Regions from separate parts of the Streptomyces sp. NPDC059009 genome, predicted to be linked through region 1. Evidence: riboswitches for the same ligand, from Rfam matches in the RefSeq annotation. Region 1 holds a riboswitch; the other holds the start of a gene.
The links. Region 1 has a riboswitch for ZMP and ZTP ahead of glyA (serine hydroxymethyltransferase). Riboswitches for the same ligand answer to the same signal wherever they lie in the genome.
Positions count from the first base shown of each region.

Region 1 (8,946 bases):
TGACGGCACGGGCCCGGCGAAGCTCCTCGAGTACAACGCGGACACCCCGACCTCCCTCGTCGAGGCGGCCGGCCCCCAGTGGTTCTGGATGGAGGAGCGCTTCCCCGGCGCCGACCAGTGGAACTCCCTCCACGAGCGCCTGGTCGAAGCCTGGCGGAGGCAGGCCGAGCTGCTCCCGCCGGGCAGCCCCCTCTACTTCGCGCACTCCGCGGGCGACGAGCTCGGCGAGGACCTGATGACGGTCGCGTATCTGCGGGAGACGGCCGACCAGGCGGGCCTTGCCACGGAGTCCATCTCGATGGAGGACATCGGCTGGGACCGTCTCTCCGGCCGCTTCGTCGACAAGAAGCTCCGCTTCCTGCGCAGTTGCTTCAAGCTCTACCCCTGGGAGTGGCTGGCCACGGACCGCTTCGGCCCGCACGTCCTGGACACCCTGGACAACGGCGGCGGCACGGGCAGCACGCTGTGGATCGAGCCCGCCTGGAAGATGCTGCTCTCCAACAAGGCGCTCCTCGCGATCCTCTGGGAGCTCTACCCGGGGCATCCGAACCTCCTCCCCGCCTACCTGGACGGCCCGCGCGACCTCGCCGCCACGACGGGCTGGGTCGCCAAGCCCCTCCTGGGCCGCGAGGGCGCCGGGGTGACGGTCCACGACCCGGGCGCCCCCGCCGCCGTACGCGAAGAGCCGTGCTGCTACCAGGAGTTGGCGCCACTGCCGGACTTCGACGGCAACCGCACGGTGCTGGGCGCGTGGGTCGTCGAGGGGGAGGCGGCGGGCCTCGGCATCCGGGAGTCGTCGGGCCTGATCACGGACGAGTACGCCCGCTTCCTGCCCCACGTGATCCTCTGACCGCCGGAGAATTCTTTGAACTCCCCGGCGGAGACGTCCCGTTGTCCGCCACATACCCTGCACCCATGGACGACAGGATCAATACAAGCCAGCCGCACACGGCGCGCATCTGGAACTACTGGCTCGGGGGCAAGGACAACTACGAGGTGGACCAGGCGGCGGGTGACCAGATCCGCGAGCTCCACCCCGGCATCGGGGAGTACGCCCGCGCCGACCGGGTCTTCCTCGGCCGCGCGGTGCAGCACCTGGTGGCGAAGGAGGGCATACGGCAGTTCCTGGACATCGGTACGGGCCTGCCCACCGCCGACAACACCCACGAGGTGGCCCAGCGTCTCGCCCCGGAGTCCCGCGTCGTCTACGTGGACAACGACCCGCTGGTCCTCGTCCACGCCCGCGCACTGCTCACCAGCACCCCCGAGGGCCGCACCGACTACCTCGACCAGGACCTGCGCGACGTCGACGTGATCCTCGAACAGGCCGCGAGGACCCTGGACTTCAGCAAGCCCGTCGCCCTGATCCTGCTCGGCGTCGTCATCTTCCTCGACGACGACCCCGAGGCGTACGGCGTCGTGCGGCGCGTCATGGACGCCCTGCCGTCCGGCAGCCACCTCGTCCTCAGCCACACCATCACCCGGCCGGACATGCCCGACGTGGACGCCGCCGTCGCGTTCTGGAACGAGCACGGCACCCCGAAGCTCACCCAGCGCACCCCCGAGCAGATCACCCGGTTCTTCGACGGCCTTGACCTCCTCGAGCCGGGCGTCGTGTCGTGCAACAAGTGGCGCGCGGACGCCGCCGAGGGGCCGCTGGAGGACGTGGCGATGTTCGGCGGCGTCGCGCGCAAACCCTGAACCGGCCCCCGGTCAGCTGAGGACGGCCCGCAGCTGGTCGAGCCCCCAGTCCAGGTCCTCCTTGCTGATCACCAGGGGCGGCGCGAGCCGGATCGTGGACCCGTGGGTGTCCTTCACCAGGACACCCCGGTCCATCAGCTTCTGCGAGATGTCCCGCCCCGTCCCGTACGCGGGGCTGATGTCGACCCCGGCCCACAGCCCGCGCCCGCGCACCGCCGTGACCTTGCCGGTGCCGGTGAGCAGCCCCAGCTCGGCGTGCAGATGCTCGCCCAACTCGGTGGCGCGGGCCTGGAATTCGCCGGTGGAGAGCATGTCGACGACCTCCAGGCCGACCGCGCAGGCGAGCGGGTTGCCGCCGAAGGTCGAGCCGTGCTCGCCGGGCTTGAAGACGCCGAGCACATCGGCGTCCGCCACCACCGCGGAGACCGGCACGACGCCGCCGCCGAGCGCCTTGCCGAGGAGGTACACGTCGGGCACCACGCCCTCGTGCTCACAGGCGAAGGTGCGCCCGGTGCGGCCGAGGCCGGACTGGATCTCGTCCGCCATGAAGAGCACGTCCCGCTCCCGCGTCAACTCCCGTACGGCCGCGAGATATCCGGGCGGCGGCACCAGGACGCCCGCCTCGCCCTGGATGGGTTCGAGGAGCACGGCCACGGTGTCCTCGTCCACCGCTGCCCGCAGCGCCTCCTCGTCCCCGTACGGGACGATCTCGAAGCCGGGGGTGTAGGGGCCGAAGTCGGCGCGCGCCTCGGGGTCGGTGGAGAAGCTGACGATGGTCGTGGTGCGGCCGTGGAAGTTGTCGGCCGCCACGACGATCTTCGCCCGCCCGTCCGGCACGCCCTTGACCCGGTAGCCCCACTTCCGCGCCGTCTTCACGGCCGTCTCGACCGCCTCGGCGCCGGTGTTCATGGGCAGCACCATCTCCTTGCCGCACAGCTCGGCCAGGCGCGTGCAGAACGCCGCGAACCGGTCGTGGTGGAAGGCCCGCGAGGTCAGCGTGACCTGGTCGAGCTGGGCCTTCGCGGCGTCGACGAGACGGCGGTTGCCGTGCCCGAAGTTGAGCGCCGAGTACCCGGCGAGCATGTCGAGGAAGCGGCGCCCCTCGACGTCGGTCATCCACGCGCCGTCGGCCGAGGAGATCACGACGGGCAGCGGGTGGTAGTTGTGGGCGCTGTGGGCTTCGGCCTGGGCGATGAGGGCTTCCGTAGCGGACACGGGGTCTCCGTTCTTCGGCACACACGGCGGATGGAGGGCGGGGCTCGTGGCCCAATTCCTATCGTCGCTCGCATCGCGGACAGGGAAACCTGCCGTACCGGCGCGCCCGTTACTGTGTTCTCACCGGCAGGGCGACTGGCGTACGGGGAACCGACCCCGAGGAAGCCCCGCCATGGGCAAGACCTTCGAGGTGCCGCCCGCCTGGGCACCCCGGGAGCACGTCACGTACGGACACGAACTGACCGCATGCCCCGGAGGCCACCACCATGACTCTCCCCTTGTCGCACCCCGCCCTCACCGCCGAGGACCCCGAGCTCGCCGGCCTCGTCGGCGCCGAGGAGCAGCTCCAGGCGGAGACGCTGCGCCTGATCCCCAGCGAGAACTACGTCTCCACGGCCGTCCTCGAAGCCACCGGCACGGTCCTGCAGAACAAGTACAGCGAGGGCTACCCGGGCCGCCGCTACTACGAGGGCCAGCAGGTCATCGACCAGGTGGAGCGGCTCGCCCAGGACCGCGCCAAGGCCGTCTTCGGCGTCGGCCACGCCAACGTCCAGCCCTACTCCGGCTCCCCGGCCAACCTCGCCGTCTACCTGGCCTTCGCCGAGCCCGGCGACACCGTGATGGGCATGGCCCTGCCGATGGGCGGCCACCTCACGCACGGCTGGGGCGTCTCGGCGACCGGCAAGTGGTTCAGGGGCGTGCAGTACGGGGTGCGTCACGACACCGGCCTGGTCGACCTGGACGAGGTGCGCGACCTCGCCCTCAAGGAGCGCCCGAAGCTGATCTTCTGCGGCGGCACCGCACTGCCCCGCACCATCGACTTCGCGGGCTTCGCGGAGATCGCCCGCGAGGCCGGGGCCGTCCTCGTCGCGGACATCGCCCACATCGCGGGCCTGGTCGCGGGCGGCGCCCACCCCTCGCCCGCCGAGCACGCCGATGTGATCTCCACGACCACCCACAAGACCCTGCGCGGCCCGCGCGGCGCCCTGCTGATGTCCCGCGAGGAGCACGCCAAGGCCATCGACAAGGCCGTCTTCCCCGGCCTCCAGGGCGGCCCGCACAACCACACCACCGCAGCGATCGCCGTCGCCCTGCACGAGGCGGCGAGGCCGGAGTTCCGCGCCTACGCGCACGCCGTCGTCGCCAACGCCAAGGCCCTCGCCGACGCCCTCCTCGCGCGCGGCTTCGACCTCGTCTCCGGCGGCACCGACAACCACCTGATCCTGATGGACCTCACGCCGAAGGACGTCCCCGGCAAGGTGGCCGCGAAGGCGCTCGACCGGGCCGGGATCGTCGTGAACTACAACACCGTCCCGTACGACCCGAGGAAGCCCTTCGACCCCTCCGGCGTCCGCATCGGCGCCCCGTCGCTCACCTCCCGGGGCCTCACCGCCGACCACATGCCGACCGTCGCCGAGTGGATCGACCGGGGCGTCACCGCAGCTCGTGCGGGTGACGAGGAGACCCTCACCAAGATCAGGGCCGAAGTGGCGGACCTGATGCGGTCGTTCCCGGCACCGGGCCTGCCCACGGACTGAGGCGTCAGCCGGGCGGGGAACAGGCGGGGAGCCGGTACGGGCCGTCCCGCACCTGTTCCGCACCTGTTCCCCACCTGTCGCAGTCACCTGAGAGAATGCTGAGCATGGCCTCTGATCGTCCTCGCGTGCTCTCCGGAATCCAGCCCACCGCAGGCTCGTTCCACCTCGGCAACTACCTCGGCGCCGTCCGCCAGTGGGTGGCGCTGCAGGAGTCCCACGACGCCTTCTACATGGTGGTGGACCTGCACGCGATCACGGTCCCGCAGGACCCGAAGGAGCTGCGCGCCAACACCCGGCTCGCGGCGGCCCAGCTCCTCGCCGCCGGGCTCGACCCGCAGCGCTGCACCCTCTTCGTGCAGAGCCACGTCCCCGAGCACGCACAGCTCGCCTGGGTCATGAACTGCCTGACGGGCTTCGGCGAGGCGTCCCGCATGACGCAGTTCAAGGACAAGGCCAGCCGGCACGGCGCGGACCGCGCCTCCGTCGGCCTGTTCACCTACCCGGTCCTCCAGGTCGCCGACATCCTCCTGTACCAGGCCGACCAGGTCCCGGTCGGCGAGGACCAGCGCCAGCACGTGGAGCTCACCCGCGACCTGGCGGAGCGCTTCAACGGCCGCTTCGGCGACACCTTCACGGTCCCGCAGCCGTACATCCTCAAGGAGACGGCGAAGATCTTCGACCTCCAGGATCCGTCGATCAAGATGAGCAAGTCGGCGTCGACGCCGAAGGGCGTGGTCAGCCTCCTCGACGAGCCGAAGGCGACCGCGAAGAAGGTCAAGAGCGCCGTCACGGACACCGGCAGCGAGATCGTCTACGACGCCGAGAACAAGCCGGGCGTCAGCAACCTCCTCTCCATCTACTCCACGCTCACGGGCACCGGTATCGCGGAACTGGAGCAGAAGTACACCGGCAAGGGCTACGGTGCGCTGAAGACGGACCTCGCCGAGGTCATGGTCGACTTCGTGACCCCGTTCCGGGACCGCACCCAGCAGTACCTGGACGACCCGGAGACGCTCGACCAGATCCTGGCCAAGGGCGCCGAGAAGGCGCGCGCCGTCGCCGCGGAGACCCTCGCCGAGACCTACGACAAGGTGGGCTTCGTGCCCGCCAAGCACTGAGCGCCCCTGCCGCCTCTGCCCAGAGGCAGCACGGCGCGGGACACCACCCCGGCACAAGCCATCACTAGGAACGGGAGTACGACGTGGGGACCGTAACGATCGGCGTCTCGATCGCGGTCCCGGAGCCTCACGGCAGCCTGCTCCAGGAGCTGCGCGCGGGCTTCGGCGACCCCGCGGCACACGGCATCCCCACCCACGTCACGCTGGTCCCGCCGACCGAGGTGGACGCCGGGGCGCTGCCCGCGGTGGAGGCGCACCTGGTCTCCGTCGCCGCGGGCGCGCGCCCCTTCCCGATGCGCCTGTCCGGCACGGGCACGTTCCGCCCGCTCTCCCCCGTCGTCTATGTCCGGGTGGTGACGGGCGGCTCGGCCTGCGCCTGGCTCCAGGAGCGGGTCCGGGACGCGTCCGGCCCGATCGTCCGTGAGCTGCAGTTCCCGTACCACCCGCACGTCACCGTCGCGCACGGCATCTCCGAGGAGGCGATGGACCGGGCGTACGAGGAGCTGGCGGACTACGAGGCGGAGTGGCCGTGCACCGGCTTCGCCCTGTACGAGCAGGGCGCCGACGGCGTCTGGCGCAAGCTGCGCGAGTTCGTCTTCGGCGGCCCGATCGTCCCGCCCCAGGCCCAGGCACCGGCGGCCCGGGGCACCTTGCCCGCGCGCTGAGCGGGCCGGCGGTGTGCCCGCTTACACGGGCAGCTTGCGGAACACCGGCCTCGGCACATGCCGCAGCGCCGACATGACGACCCGCAGCGCCCCCGGCACCCACACGGTCTCCGACCGCCGCCGCAGCCCGTTCTCGATGGCCTCCGCGACGGCGTCCGGCGTCGTCGCCATCGGGGCCTCCTCCATCCCGGCGGTCATCTTCGACCGTACGAAGCCGGGCCGCACGACCATCACATGCACCCCGGTCCCGTGCAGGGCGTCACCGAGTCCCTGCGCGAAGGCGTCGAGGCCCGCCTTGCTGGACCCGTAGATGAAGTTGGAGCGGCGGGCGCGCTCGCCCGCGACGGAGGAGAGCACGACGAGGGAGCCGTGCCCCTGCGACTGCAGCGCCCGCGCGCACACGAGGCCTGCGGAGACGGCACCCGTGTAGTTGGTCTGCGCGACCCGCACGGCGGAGAGGGGCTCGTCCTCGTCCCGGGCCTGGTCGCCGAGGATCCCGAAGGCGAGCAGCACCATGTCGATGTCGCCCTCCGCGAAGACCTTGCCGAGGGCGGCCTCGTGGGACTCGGCGTCGAGCGCGTCGAAGGGGACGGTGCGGACGTCGGCGCCCATGTCGCGCAGGGCGGCGGCGGACTTGTCCAGGGCGGGGGAGGGGCGTCCGGCGAGCCAGACGGTGCGGGTTCGGCGGGCGACGAGGCGGCGGGCGGTGGCGAGGCCGATCTCGGAGGTGCCGCCGAGGAGGAGCAGGGACTGGGGGGTGCCGAAGGCGTCTTTCATGTGCGGGCTCCTGGTAGGTGGTTGTTTCTCTTCCCCAAGCCCGCCCCTTCCCGAATCCGGCGACTCCGTCGCCCCTGGGGCGCTCGTCCTGGGGCTTCGCCCCTAGACCCCTTTTTCGGCCTGGACGGCCTCGTCCTCAATCGCCGGACGGGCTATCCCTAGCCCGTCCGGCGCTTGAGGACGAGCCGCGTCAGCGGCGACAGGGGGTGCCCCAGGGCGACGGAGTCGCGGATTCGGGAAGGGGCGGGATTGGGGAAAAGGAAAGCTAGAGGTCCAGCCGACGCGACAAGTCCGAGCGGAACACCCCCCGTGGGTCCAACTCGGCGCGCAGCGCGCGGAAATCGCTCAGCCGGGGATACATCCCCGCCAGCATCTCCGGCCGCACCCGCGAGTCCTTCGCCAGGTAGATCCGCCCGTCCGCCCCCGCCACTTCCTCGTCCAGCTCGTCCAGGAACCCCCCGAGCCCGGGCAGGTTCGCCGGGATGTCGAGGGCCAGCGTCCACCCGGGCATGGGGAAGGAGAGCCACCCCGGGTCGCCGTCCCCGAACCGCTTCAGGACCGCGAGGAACGAGGGGCAGCCCCGCTCGGAGATCCGCCGCACGATCCGCCGCAGGGCCTCCTCCTTGCCGTACCCGACGACGAATTGGTACTGGACGAAGCCGCTGCGGCCGTAGATGCGGTTCCAGTGCGGGACGCCGTCCAGCGGGTGGAAGAAGGTGGACATCTTCTGGAGCTCGCCGGTCCGCGAGCGCGGCGCCTTCCGGTACCAGAGCTCGTTGAAGAGGCCCACCGACTTCCGGCCCAGCAGGCCCTCCGGGACGAAGGAGGGCGCCGCCGGGAGCTGCCCCGGCCGGAAGGCGAGCGGGGCCCGCCGCGCCCGCCCCGTCAGCGCGTCCAGCGGCGCGTGGTCGCCGCGCGTCAGGACCGAGCGCCCCATGGCCGCGCCGCGTGCGAGCAGGTCGATCCACGCGACCGAGTAGCGGTAGCGGTGGTCCGTCGCGGTGAGGCGGGCCATCAAGTCGTCCAGGTCCGTGGCCCGTTCCGTGTCGACCGTCATCAACGACGTCTGAACCGGCTGGAGTTGGACCGTGGCGGAGAGGATGACGCCGGTCAGGCCCATGCCGCCCGCCGTCGCGTCGAAGAGGTCGCTGCCCCGCTCCACCGTGCGGACCGAGCCGTCGGCGGTGAGCAGGTCGAGGGAGTGGACGTGACGGGAGAAGGAGCCCGACACGTGGTGGTTCTTGCCGTGGATGTCCGCGCCGATCGCGCCGCCCACCGTCACATAGCGGGTCCCGGGCGTCACCGGCACGAACCAGCCGAGGGGGAGCAGGACTTCCATCAGGCGGTGGAGCGAGACCCCCGCGTCGCAGACGACGGTGCCCCCCGCCGCGCCAGCGGCTGATGTACCCGTGGCGTCGATCGCGTGCACGCGGTCCATCGAGGTCATGTCGAAGACCACGCCGCCCGCGTTCTGCGCCGCGTCTCCATAAGACCGCCCCAGGCCGCGGGCGATGCCGCCCCGCTCCCCGCAGGCGCGCAGCGCCGCCGCCGCCTCCTCCGGTGAGCGGGGCCGGACCATGCGGGCGGTGGTGGGGGCGGTGCGGCCCCAGCCGGAGACGGACGCGACATCGGAAGCAGGCGTGGGAACGGGCATGGCAGCGACCGTATCGCCCGCACAAGGGTGCTTCGCTCTAAACCGTCCACCCCCTCACCGAAATGGGTGATTGAGGGAGTGTCACCCAACATTGCCGTAATTGTTGGGTCGTTGCCCGGAAGAGTCGGGATGTCCGGCTCCCTGGAGTACTCCCAACGCCCCCCGAAAATGAGGCCACATGCACGACATGGACCACCGGTTGCTGTCGGCCCTGCACGACTGCGGCGCCAACCCCCGGGTGGCAGCGGCCGCGCGGGCCCTGTCCTGGAGCGGTGAGC
Region 1 covers NZ_JBHYJB010000040.1:74,549-83,494, reverse strand. The annotation lists gene ACFWYM_RS33420 (glutathionylspermidine synthase family protein) at 1-850, shown strand, start outside; gene ACFWYM_RS33415 (SAM-dependent methyltransferase) at 916-1,701, shown strand; gene rocD (ornithine--oxo-acid transaminase) at 1,714-2,916, opposite strand; ZMP/ZTP riboswitch at 3,038-3,130, shown strand; gene glyA (serine hydroxymethyltransferase) at 3,183-4,454, shown strand; gene trpS (tryptophan--tRNA ligase) at 4,559-5,572, shown strand; gene ACFWYM_RS33395 (2'-5' RNA ligase family protein) at 5,656-6,237, shown strand; gene ACFWYM_RS33390 (decaprenylphospho-beta-D-erythro-pentofuranosid-2-ulose 2-reductase) at 6,259-7,014, opposite strand; gene ACFWYM_RS33385 (FAD-binding protein) at 7,280-8,668, opposite strand; gene ACFWYM_RS33380 (phosphatase PAP2 family protein) at 8,847-8,946, shown strand, end outside.

Region 2 (8,946 bases), on a different contig from region 1:
TGCTGTCGACGGAGGACGCCGACATGGGTTCCAACGCGGTGGCGTTCAGCGGGAAGACCACGGCGAACGGACGCGGCCTGCTGCTCGGCAATCCGCACTACCCGTGGCACGGCGGCCGCCGCTTCTGGCAGTCACAGCAGACGATCCCCGGTGAACTGAACGTCTCCGGCGGCTCGTTGGTCGGCACGTCGGTCGTCAACATCGGCTTCAACGGCAACGTCGCCTGGAGCCACACCGTCGCGACCGGCACCACCCTGAACCTCCACCAGCTCACCCTCGACCCCGCGGACCCCACCGCGTATCTGGTCGACGGCAAGCCGGAGAAGATGACCCGCCGGACGGTCACGGTGCCCGACAAGAGCGGCACCCCGGTCACCCGCACCCAGTACTGGACCCGGTACGGCCCGGTCGTCGCGGGCCTCGGCGCCGATCTCCCGCTGACCTGGACGAAGACGACGGCGTACGCCCTCAACGACCCCAACGCGGTGAATCTGCGCGGCAACGACACCGACCTCGGCTTCGGCAGGGCCCGCTCCACCGCCGACATCCGGCGCTCCCTGCGCGACACCCAGGGCCTCCCCTGGGTGAACACCGTCGCCGCCGACCGCGCGGGCCACTCCCTGCTCAGCCAGTCGCAGGTGCTGCCGCGCATCACCGACGACCTGGCGGCGCGCTGCTCCACGCCGCTCGGCAAGGTCACCTATCCGCAGGCGGGCCTGGCGATCCTGGACGGTTCGCGCACCGACTGCGCGCTCGGCCGGGACAAGGACGCCCTGCAGCCCGGCATCTTCGGGCCGTCCCGGATGCCGACCCTCAAGGACGCGCCGTACGTCGAGAACTCCAACAACAGCGCCTGGCTCACCAACGCCGACCACCCGCTCACCGGCTACGAGCGGATCTTCGGGGACATCGGTACGCAGCGCTCCCTGCGCACGCGCGGCGCCATCGAGGACGTCTCGGCGATGGCGAAGAAGGGCAGGCTGACCGTCTCCGACCTGCAGAAGCAGCAGTTCGCGGACCGGGTGCCCGCCGGTGACCTGGCCGCCGCGGATGTCGCGCGCGCCTGTGCGGCGCTGCCCGGCGGGACGGCAACGGGCAGTGACGGCAAGCCCGTCGACGTACGCACGGCGTGCGCGGCGCTCGCCTCCTGGGACCACGCGATGACGACGAAGAGCCGGGGTGCACTGCTCTTCGACCGCTTCTGGCGCAGGTTCACGGCCACGGTGCCGAAGGCCGAGCAGTGGAAGGTGCCGTTCTCGGCGGCCGACCCGGTGCGCACCCCGAACACGGTCAACACCGACGCGAAGGGCTTCACGGCCGCCCTCGCCGACACGGTCACGGAGCTGACCGGCGCGGGCATCGCCCTGGACGCCCCGCTCGGCGGGAACCAGTTCGTCACGCGCGGCGGGAAGCGGCTGCCCGTGCACGGCGGCACGGAGGGGCTCGGCGTCTGGAACAAGGTCGAGGCCGACTGGGACGCCCGGGGCGGCGGCTACACCGAGGTCCAGCACGGCTCCAGCCACATCCAGGCCGTCGGCTGGGACAAGGGCCGCTGCCCCGAGGCCCGCACGCTCCTGACCTACTCCCAGTCCCCGAATCCCGGCTCCGCCCACTTCAGGGACCAGACGGAGCTGTTCTCGCAGGGCCGCTGGGTGACGTCGCGGTTCTGCGAGAAGGACATCCTGAGCGACCCGGAGCTGACGGTGCAGCGGGTGCGCGAGCGCCACTGACCGACCACTCGTCCGATACGGGTATCGGCCCGCCCTCTCCCGTACCGAGAGGGCGGGCCGACTCCCGTCAGCCGAGGCCGAGTTGGCGCTGTGCGGCCTCCACCGTCTGGGCGAGGAGCACGGCGATGGTCATGGGCCCGACGCCACCGGGCACGGGCGTGATGAGGCTTGCCCGCTCCCGGGCGGCGTCGAAGTCGACGTCTCCGACATTTCCCGGGTTGTAGCCGGCGTCGATCACGACGGCGCCCGGCTTGATGTCCGCACCGGCGATGAAGCGCGGCCGGCCGACGGCGGCGAGCAGGACGTCGGCCTCGCGCACGATCGCGGAGAGGTCGGTGGTGCGGGAGTGGCAGTACGTGACAGTGGCGTCCCGGCCGAGCAGGAGCAGGCCCGCGGGCTTGCCGAGGATGGCGCTGCGCCCGACGACGACGGCGTGCTTGCCGGTCAGGTCGACGTCGTACGCGTCGAGGAGCCGCATGATCCCGCCGGGCGTGCAGGAGACGAAGCCGGGCAGGCCGAAGCCCATAGCCGCGAAGGAGTGCATGGTGACGCCGTCGACGTCCTTGGCCGGATCGATGGCCTCGAAGGCGGCGCGCTCGTCGATGTGCGGTCCGACGGGGTGCTGGAGCAGGATGCCGTGCACGTCCGGATCCGCCGACAGGGCGCCGATCGTGTCGACCAGCTCGGCGGTGCCGACGGAGGCGGGCAGGGCGACGTGCCGCGAGGTGATGCCCGCCTTCTCGCAGCGGGCGCGCTTCATCCGGACGTACGTCACCGAGGCCGGGTCCTCGCCGACCAGGACGGTCGCCAGACAGGGGGACGTACCGGTACGCCGCCTGATGTCGGCGGCGGCCTCCGCGCTCGACGCGACGATGCTCCGGGCGAGTCCGGTGCCGTCCATGAGCCGGGCCGAGCGCTGATCCGACGGCTGGGCCGACTGCTGTATGCGGGCCATGTGCCACTCCTGAGCCTCATAGGTGAGTCGCCCAGGCGCACGGCATCGGCATGGAGCCGGGCCGCTCCCCGGTGGTGCTCCACCTCAGCGCCAGTCACGGCCCGCGGCCATCGTAGTCGGCCCGGGCAACGGCCCACCCGATGGGACCTTCGCCTCATGCGCAGGACCCCGGGCGACGCGAGAATGACGGAACCGACCAACGACTCCCGGCCGGCGATCCCGGCCGGCGATCCGGCCACGAGCGGAAAGGCAGACCGGTGACCACCCCGGCCAACGGCTACACCCACTACGCGAAGCCCGCGCAGTTCCTCCTCAAGAACGAAGAGGTCCACCTGGGCGGCCACTGGTATCGGGCGAAGCGGGTCACGGTGCTGCGCGACCGGGTCAAGGTCACGTTCGACGGCGGGCACGTCCGCGAGTACGCCCCGCACGAGTCGTTCCCCGTGCGCCGCCCCGCGCAGTGGATCGCGCCGCAGCACACGGGGGTCGCGTGGGGGATGCCGGGCGGGGCGGGCCGGCGGTAGCCGGCGCCGCACTACCGGTCCTCGCCATCGGCCCTCGCCATCGGCCCTCACGGACCGGGGTGAGCCGGGCTCCCTCGCCAGGGGCGGCTCAGACGGCGCGCTCCCGTCCCTCCCAGTACGGGTCCCGCAGCCGCCTCTTGTACAGCTTGCCGTTCGGGTCGCGGGGCATCGTCTCGATGAAGTCGACGCTCTTGGGGCGCTTGTAGCCCGCGAGTTGGCTCTCGCAGTGGGCGAGTATCTCCGCCGCGAGGGCCTCCCCGGCCTCGTGTCCCTCGGCGACCTCGACGACGGCCTTGACCTGCTCGCCCCAGTCGTCGTGCGGGATGCCGAACGCGGCGGCGTCGGCGACGGCGGGGTGGGTCAGGAGTCCGGCCTCGATCTCGGCGGGGTAGATGTTGACGCCGCCCGAGATGATCATGTCGATCTTGCGGTCGCGCAGGAAGAGGTAGCCGTCCTCGTCGAGCACGCCGAGGTCGCCGACCGTGAAGAAGTCGCCGATGCGGTTCTTCTTCGTCTTGGCCTCGTCCTTGTGGTACGAGAATCCGCCGGTCCTCATCTTCATGTAGACCGTGCCCAGTTCACCGGCGGGCAGCTGGTTGCCGTCGTCGTCGTAGACCGCCAACTCGCTGATGGGCCACGCCTTTCCGACCGTGCCCGGCTTCTTCAGCCAGTCCTCGGCCGTCGCGAAGGCGCCGCCGCCCTCGCTGGCCGCGTAGTACTCCTCCACGCAGCTGCCCCACCAGTCGATCATGCCGCGCTTGACGTGGTCGGGGCAGGGCGCGGCGCCGTGGATCGCATGCCGCATCGAGGACACGTCGTAACGGTCCTTGGTCTCCTGCGGGAGGGCGAGGAGGCGGTGGAACTGGGTCGGCACCATGTGTGTGTGCGTGCACTTGTATGTGTCGATGACGCGCAGCATCTCCTCGGGCGTCCACTTGTCCATGAGGACGACGGGGTGCCCGATGTTCAGGGCGGCGCCCGCGAACTGGAGCACGGCCGTGTGGTAGAGCGGCGAGCAGACGAGGTGGACGTTGTCGTCGAACGGCTTGATGCCGAAGATGCCGAGGAAGCCGCCGAGGTACGCCTCCTCGGGGAGCTTGCCCTGCAGCGGCCTGCGGATGCCGCGGGGACGTCCCGTCGTACCGGAGGTGTAATTCATGACCCAGCCGAGGGTCCGGTCTGTGGGCGGCAACCCGCTCTGCCCGTCGAGGAGTTCGGCGTAGGGCCGGAAGGTGTCGACGGAGCCGACGGCGTAGCGGTGCGTCTCGGGCAGCCCGGCCTCGTCGGCGGCGGCCCGCGCCTGCTCGGCGAAGCGCTCGTGCGCGATCAGCACCTTGGCGCCGGAGTCGGAGACGATCCAGGCGATCTCCGGGCCGACCAGGTGGTGGTTGACGGGGACGAGGTAGAACCCGGCCTGGGAGGCGGCGAGATACGCGGCGAAGAACTCGACGCTGTTCGGCAGGACGACGGCGAACACGTCACCCTTCTCGAGACCCGCCGCCCGCAGCCCGTGCACCAGCTGGTTCACGGCGGCGTGCAGCCGTCCCGCGCTCCACTCCTCCCCGTCGGGTGCGGTCAGGACGGTGCGGTCGGGGTCGGCCGTGGCCTGGGCCCAGAAGCCGTTGGGCGGGGTCGAAGTGCTCACCGTGCTCATGCCTTGTCGCTCCTTCCGGCGATGCGGTTGACGCGGTCGATGGCGCGCTCGAAGCCACGCGTCAGGTCGTCGAAGACCGCCTGCACGCTGCGTTCGCTGTTCATCCGGCCGACGATCTGTCCGACGGGGGTGCCGAGCAGGGCGTCCACCTCGTACTTCTGGATCCGGGACACGGCCTCGGCGACGAGCAGGCCCTGCAGGGGCATCGGCAGCGTGCCGGGTCCGGCCGGGTCGTCCCAGGCGTCGGTCCATTCGGTACGCAGCTGCCGCGCGGGCTTGCCCGTGAGGGCGCGCGAGCGGACGGTGTCCCCGGAGCCCGCGGCGATCAACTTCCGGGTCAGGGCGGGCGAGTGGAGGTCGGCCTCGGTCGTGGTCAGCCAGAGCGAGCCGAGCCAGACGCCCTGTGCGCCGAGGGCGAGAGCGGCGGCGATCTGCTGTCCGCTGCCGATGCCCCCGGCGGCGAGGACCGGCAACGGGTCGACGGCCTCGACGGCTTCGGGCGTGAGCACCATGGAGGCGATCTCGCCGGTGTGCCCGCCCGCCTCGTAGCCCTGCGCCACGACGATGTCGATGCCCGCCTCCGCGTGCTTCTGCGCGTGCCGGGCGCTGCCCGCGAGCGCCGCGACGAGGACGCCGTGGTTGTGGGCGCGCTCGATGACGTCGGCGGGCGGTGAACCCAGCGCGTTGGCGAGGAGTTTGATGGGGTAGTCGAAGGCGACGTCGAGCTGGTTGCGGGCGACCTGCTCCATCCAGCCGGTGATGCGCCAGCCGGACGCCTCGCCCTCGGGGAGCTCGGGCACGCCGTGCTTGGCGAGGGTCTCCCGGACGAACTGCCGGTGCCCCTCGGGGATCATCGCCTCGACGTCGGCCTCGGAGACGCCCTCGACCTTCTTGGCGGGCATGACGACGTCGAGACCGTACGGCCTGCCGTCCGCGTGCTCCTGCATCCAGTCGAGGTCGCGGGCCAGGTCGTCGGGCGCCGTGTACCGCACCGCGCCGAGCACACCGAAGCCGCCGGCCCTGCTGATGGCGGCTGCCACGGCGGGGAACGGCGTGAAGCCGAAGATGGCGTGCTCGACTCCCAGTTTCTTGCTCAGCTCCGTCTGCATGGGCGCAGGATGCCGCAGCCGTCCGGACGACGGAAGAGATTTTCTGATGCAGTGTCAGATTCTTTGACCGGGCGGGGAACTGACCGAGCGGTCAGTCTTCTGACCGATCGGTTAGTCTGGGGCGCACGCTCCCAGGGAGGGAAGAGAAATGGAACGTACGACGTGCTGTGTCGTCGGCGGCGGCCCCGCGGGCATGATGCTCGGACTGCTCCTCGCCCGGGCCGAGCTCGACGTCACCGTCCTGGAGAAGCACGGGGACTTCCTGCGCGACTTCCGCGGGGACACCGTGCACCCCTCGACGCTGCGCCTGCTCGACGAACTCGGCCTGGGCGAACGCTTCGCGCGGCTGCCTGCCCGCAGGCTGCACGAGATGCGCATGCACATCGACGACGCCACGGTCGTCGCGGGCGATCTGCGCCGCATCCCCGGCCGGCACAAGTACATCGCGATGGTCCCGCAGTGGGACTTCCTCGACCTGCTCGCGGGCGCGGCCGCCGAGGAGCCGTCCTTCACGCTGCGGATGCGCACGGCCGTGACGGGACTGCGCAGGGACGCCGCCGGGCGCGTGACGGGGGTCCACTACACCGACCACGGCGACGGGGACGGCACGCCCGGGGAGCTCGCCGCGGACCTGACCGTGGCCTGCGACGGGCGGGACTCACTGGTGCGCCGGGAGGCGGGCCTGACGCCCGCCTCCTTCGAAGTCCCCATGGACGTATGGCAGGTTCGGGTGCCCGCGCCGCGCGACGCGGTCAAGGAGGGCCGGGTCTTCCTCAGCATCCGGGACGGCCAGGTCGCCGCCACCATGGACCGCGGCGACTACTACCAGACCTCCTACCTCATCAAGAAGGGCACCGACGCCGAGCTGCGCGCCCAGGGCATCGACCGGTTCCGCGAGCGGCTCGGCTCACTGCTCGGCTGGGACATGGAGGCCATGGCGGAGATCCGCTCCTGGGACGACGTGAAGCTCCTGGAGGTCACCATGGGGCGGCTCGCCCGCTGGCACCGGCCGGGGCTCCTGTGCATCGGGGACGCCGCGCACATCATGTCGCCGGTCGGCGGGGTCGGCGTCAACCTCGCCGTCCAGGACGCCGTCGCCGCCGCGCGCATCCTCGCCGGGCCGCTGCGGAGCGGCTCGGTGCGCGGGCGCGACCTGGAGCGGGTGCAGAAGCGCCGCACACTGCCCACCACCTTCACACAGAAGTCCCAACTGGGCGAGCACGCCATGCTGTTGAGGCCCGCCCTGAAGGGGACGCTGCGGGGTGACCGGCTGCCGTTGCCGCTCCGGCTGCTGCGTGCGGTGCCCGCGCTGCGGACCGTCGCGGGGTACCTGGGTGGGGTGGGCGTACGGCCGGAGCACGCGCCGTCGTTCGCACGCCGCCCGTGACACGGGCACCGCGGCTACTGATGCCGCTCGATCGCGTGGAGCGTGAACGTCACCAGTTCGTCGGCCGCCGCGTCCAGGTCGAGTCCGGGGTGGGCGAGCCAGTGCGCGATCACGCCGTCGATGGCGCCGCCGATCGCCAGGGCCACCGCCCGCGGCTCGAACTCCCGGAAGCCGCCGCCCCGCTGGCCCGCCGCGAGCAGCTCCGCCAGGGCCTGCCGGCGGTCCGCCGTGTCGTGGCCGCCGGGGGTCTTGAGGCGGGTGCCGCCCGCGTCGTCGAGGAGCGTCTCGGTGATCACGCGGACGTGGCGGCGGTGGGCCTGCTGGTAGCCCACCATCGCGCGGACGTAGGCGATGACGGCGGCGCGGGGGTCGGACTCGGCGGCCACCTTCTCGTTCACGTACGCCGTGAACTGCTCCAGGACGTGGGCGAACGCGGCCTGGGTGAGCTGGTCCTTGGAGGAGAAGTGGTAGAGGACCGCGGCCTTGGACAGGCCCGCGCGCTCGGCGATCGCCGCGAGCGACGTCGCGGGCCTGCCCTTGGTGGCGATCAGGTCGATGGTGCACTCGATGAGCTGGGCGCGGCGGGCCTGCTCGGTGAAGGTGGGGGCGGCGCCCCCGCGGCGGGAAGCCATCGCGGCGCCCCCTTTCTGAGCTCCTGAGCCGGGCCCTGTCCTGCGTACGGCCGACCGGGCCGATCGATCGACCGTCGACCCGACCAGGCCGATCGATCGACTGTCGACCGTACACGCCCCCTGCTACTCCCCCAGCACCGCCATCGCCGCGTTGTGCCCCGGCACCCCGCTGACGCCGCCGCCGCGCACCGCGCCCGCCCCGCACAGCAGGACGTTGGCGTGCGCGGTCTCCACGCCCCAACGGCCCGTGCCCTCCTGGGCGTACGGGAAGGCGAGGTCACGGTGGAAGATGTTGCCGCCGGGCAGCCGCAGATCACGCTCCAGATCGAGCGGGGTCTTCGCCTCGATGCAGGGGCGGCCCTCGGCGTCGGTGGCGAGGCAGTCGGCGACCGGCTCGGCCAGGTGCGCGTCGAGCTGCGCGAGGGTCGCCTTGAGCAGCTCCGCGCGGACAGCGTCGTTGTCGTCGGCGAAGAGCCGGGCGGGTGCGTGCAGGCCGAAGAGCGTGAGGGTCTGGTAGCCGCGCTCGACAAGCTCGTCGCCGAGGATCGAGGGGTCCGTGAGGGAGTGGCAGTAGATCTCGGAGGGCGGCGCGGCGGGCAGCCGGCCGGAGGCGGCCTGGGCGTGGGCGGCCGCCAACTCCTCATACCCCTCCGCAATATGGAACGTCCCGGCGAACGCCTCGGCCGGGTCCACGGAGGTGTCGCGCAGGCGCGGCAGCCGGGTCAGGAGCATGTTGACCTTGAGCTGGGCGCCCTCGGCGGGGGCGGGCGGGGCGTCGCCGGTGAGTTCGGCGAGGGCCTGCGGCGAGGCGCCGACCAGGACGTGGCGGGCGGCGACGGTGCCCTCGCCGTCGGCGGTGCGATAGGTGACCTCGGCGGTCTGCCCGTCCGTCTCGATACGGGTCGCCTCGTGGCCGGTGGCGAGGCGGGCGCCCGCCGCCCGGGCCGCGTCCGCG
Region 2 covers NZ_JBHYJB010000017.1:862-9,807, reverse strand. The annotation lists gene ACFWYM_RS18500 (penicillin acylase family protein) at 1-1,730, shown strand, start outside; gene ACFWYM_RS18495 (bifunctional 5,10-methylenetetrahydrofolate dehydrogenase/5,10-methenyltetrahydrofolate cyclohydrolase) at 1,798-2,685, opposite strand; ZMP/ZTP riboswitch at 2,708-2,793, opposite strand; gene ACFWYM_RS18490 (hypothetical protein) at 2,943-3,209, shown strand; gene ACFWYM_RS18485 (acyl-CoA synthetase) at 3,298-4,863, opposite strand; gene ACFWYM_RS18480 (NAD(P)H-dependent flavin oxidoreductase) at 4,860-5,972, opposite strand; gene ACFWYM_RS18475 (FAD-dependent oxidoreductase) at 6,121-7,359, shown strand; gene ACFWYM_RS18470 (TetR/AcrR family transcriptional regulator) at 7,374-7,991, opposite strand; gene ACFWYM_RS18465 (phytoene desaturase family protein) at 8,115-8,946, opposite strand, start outside.
Region 2: linked by a shared signal. The riboswitch ahead of ACFWYM_RS18495 (bifunctional 5,10-methylenetetrahydrofolate dehydrogenase/5,10-methenyltetrahydrofolate cyclohydrolase) and the one ahead of glyA (serine hydroxymethyltransferase) in region 1 are both predicted to bind ZMP and ZTP.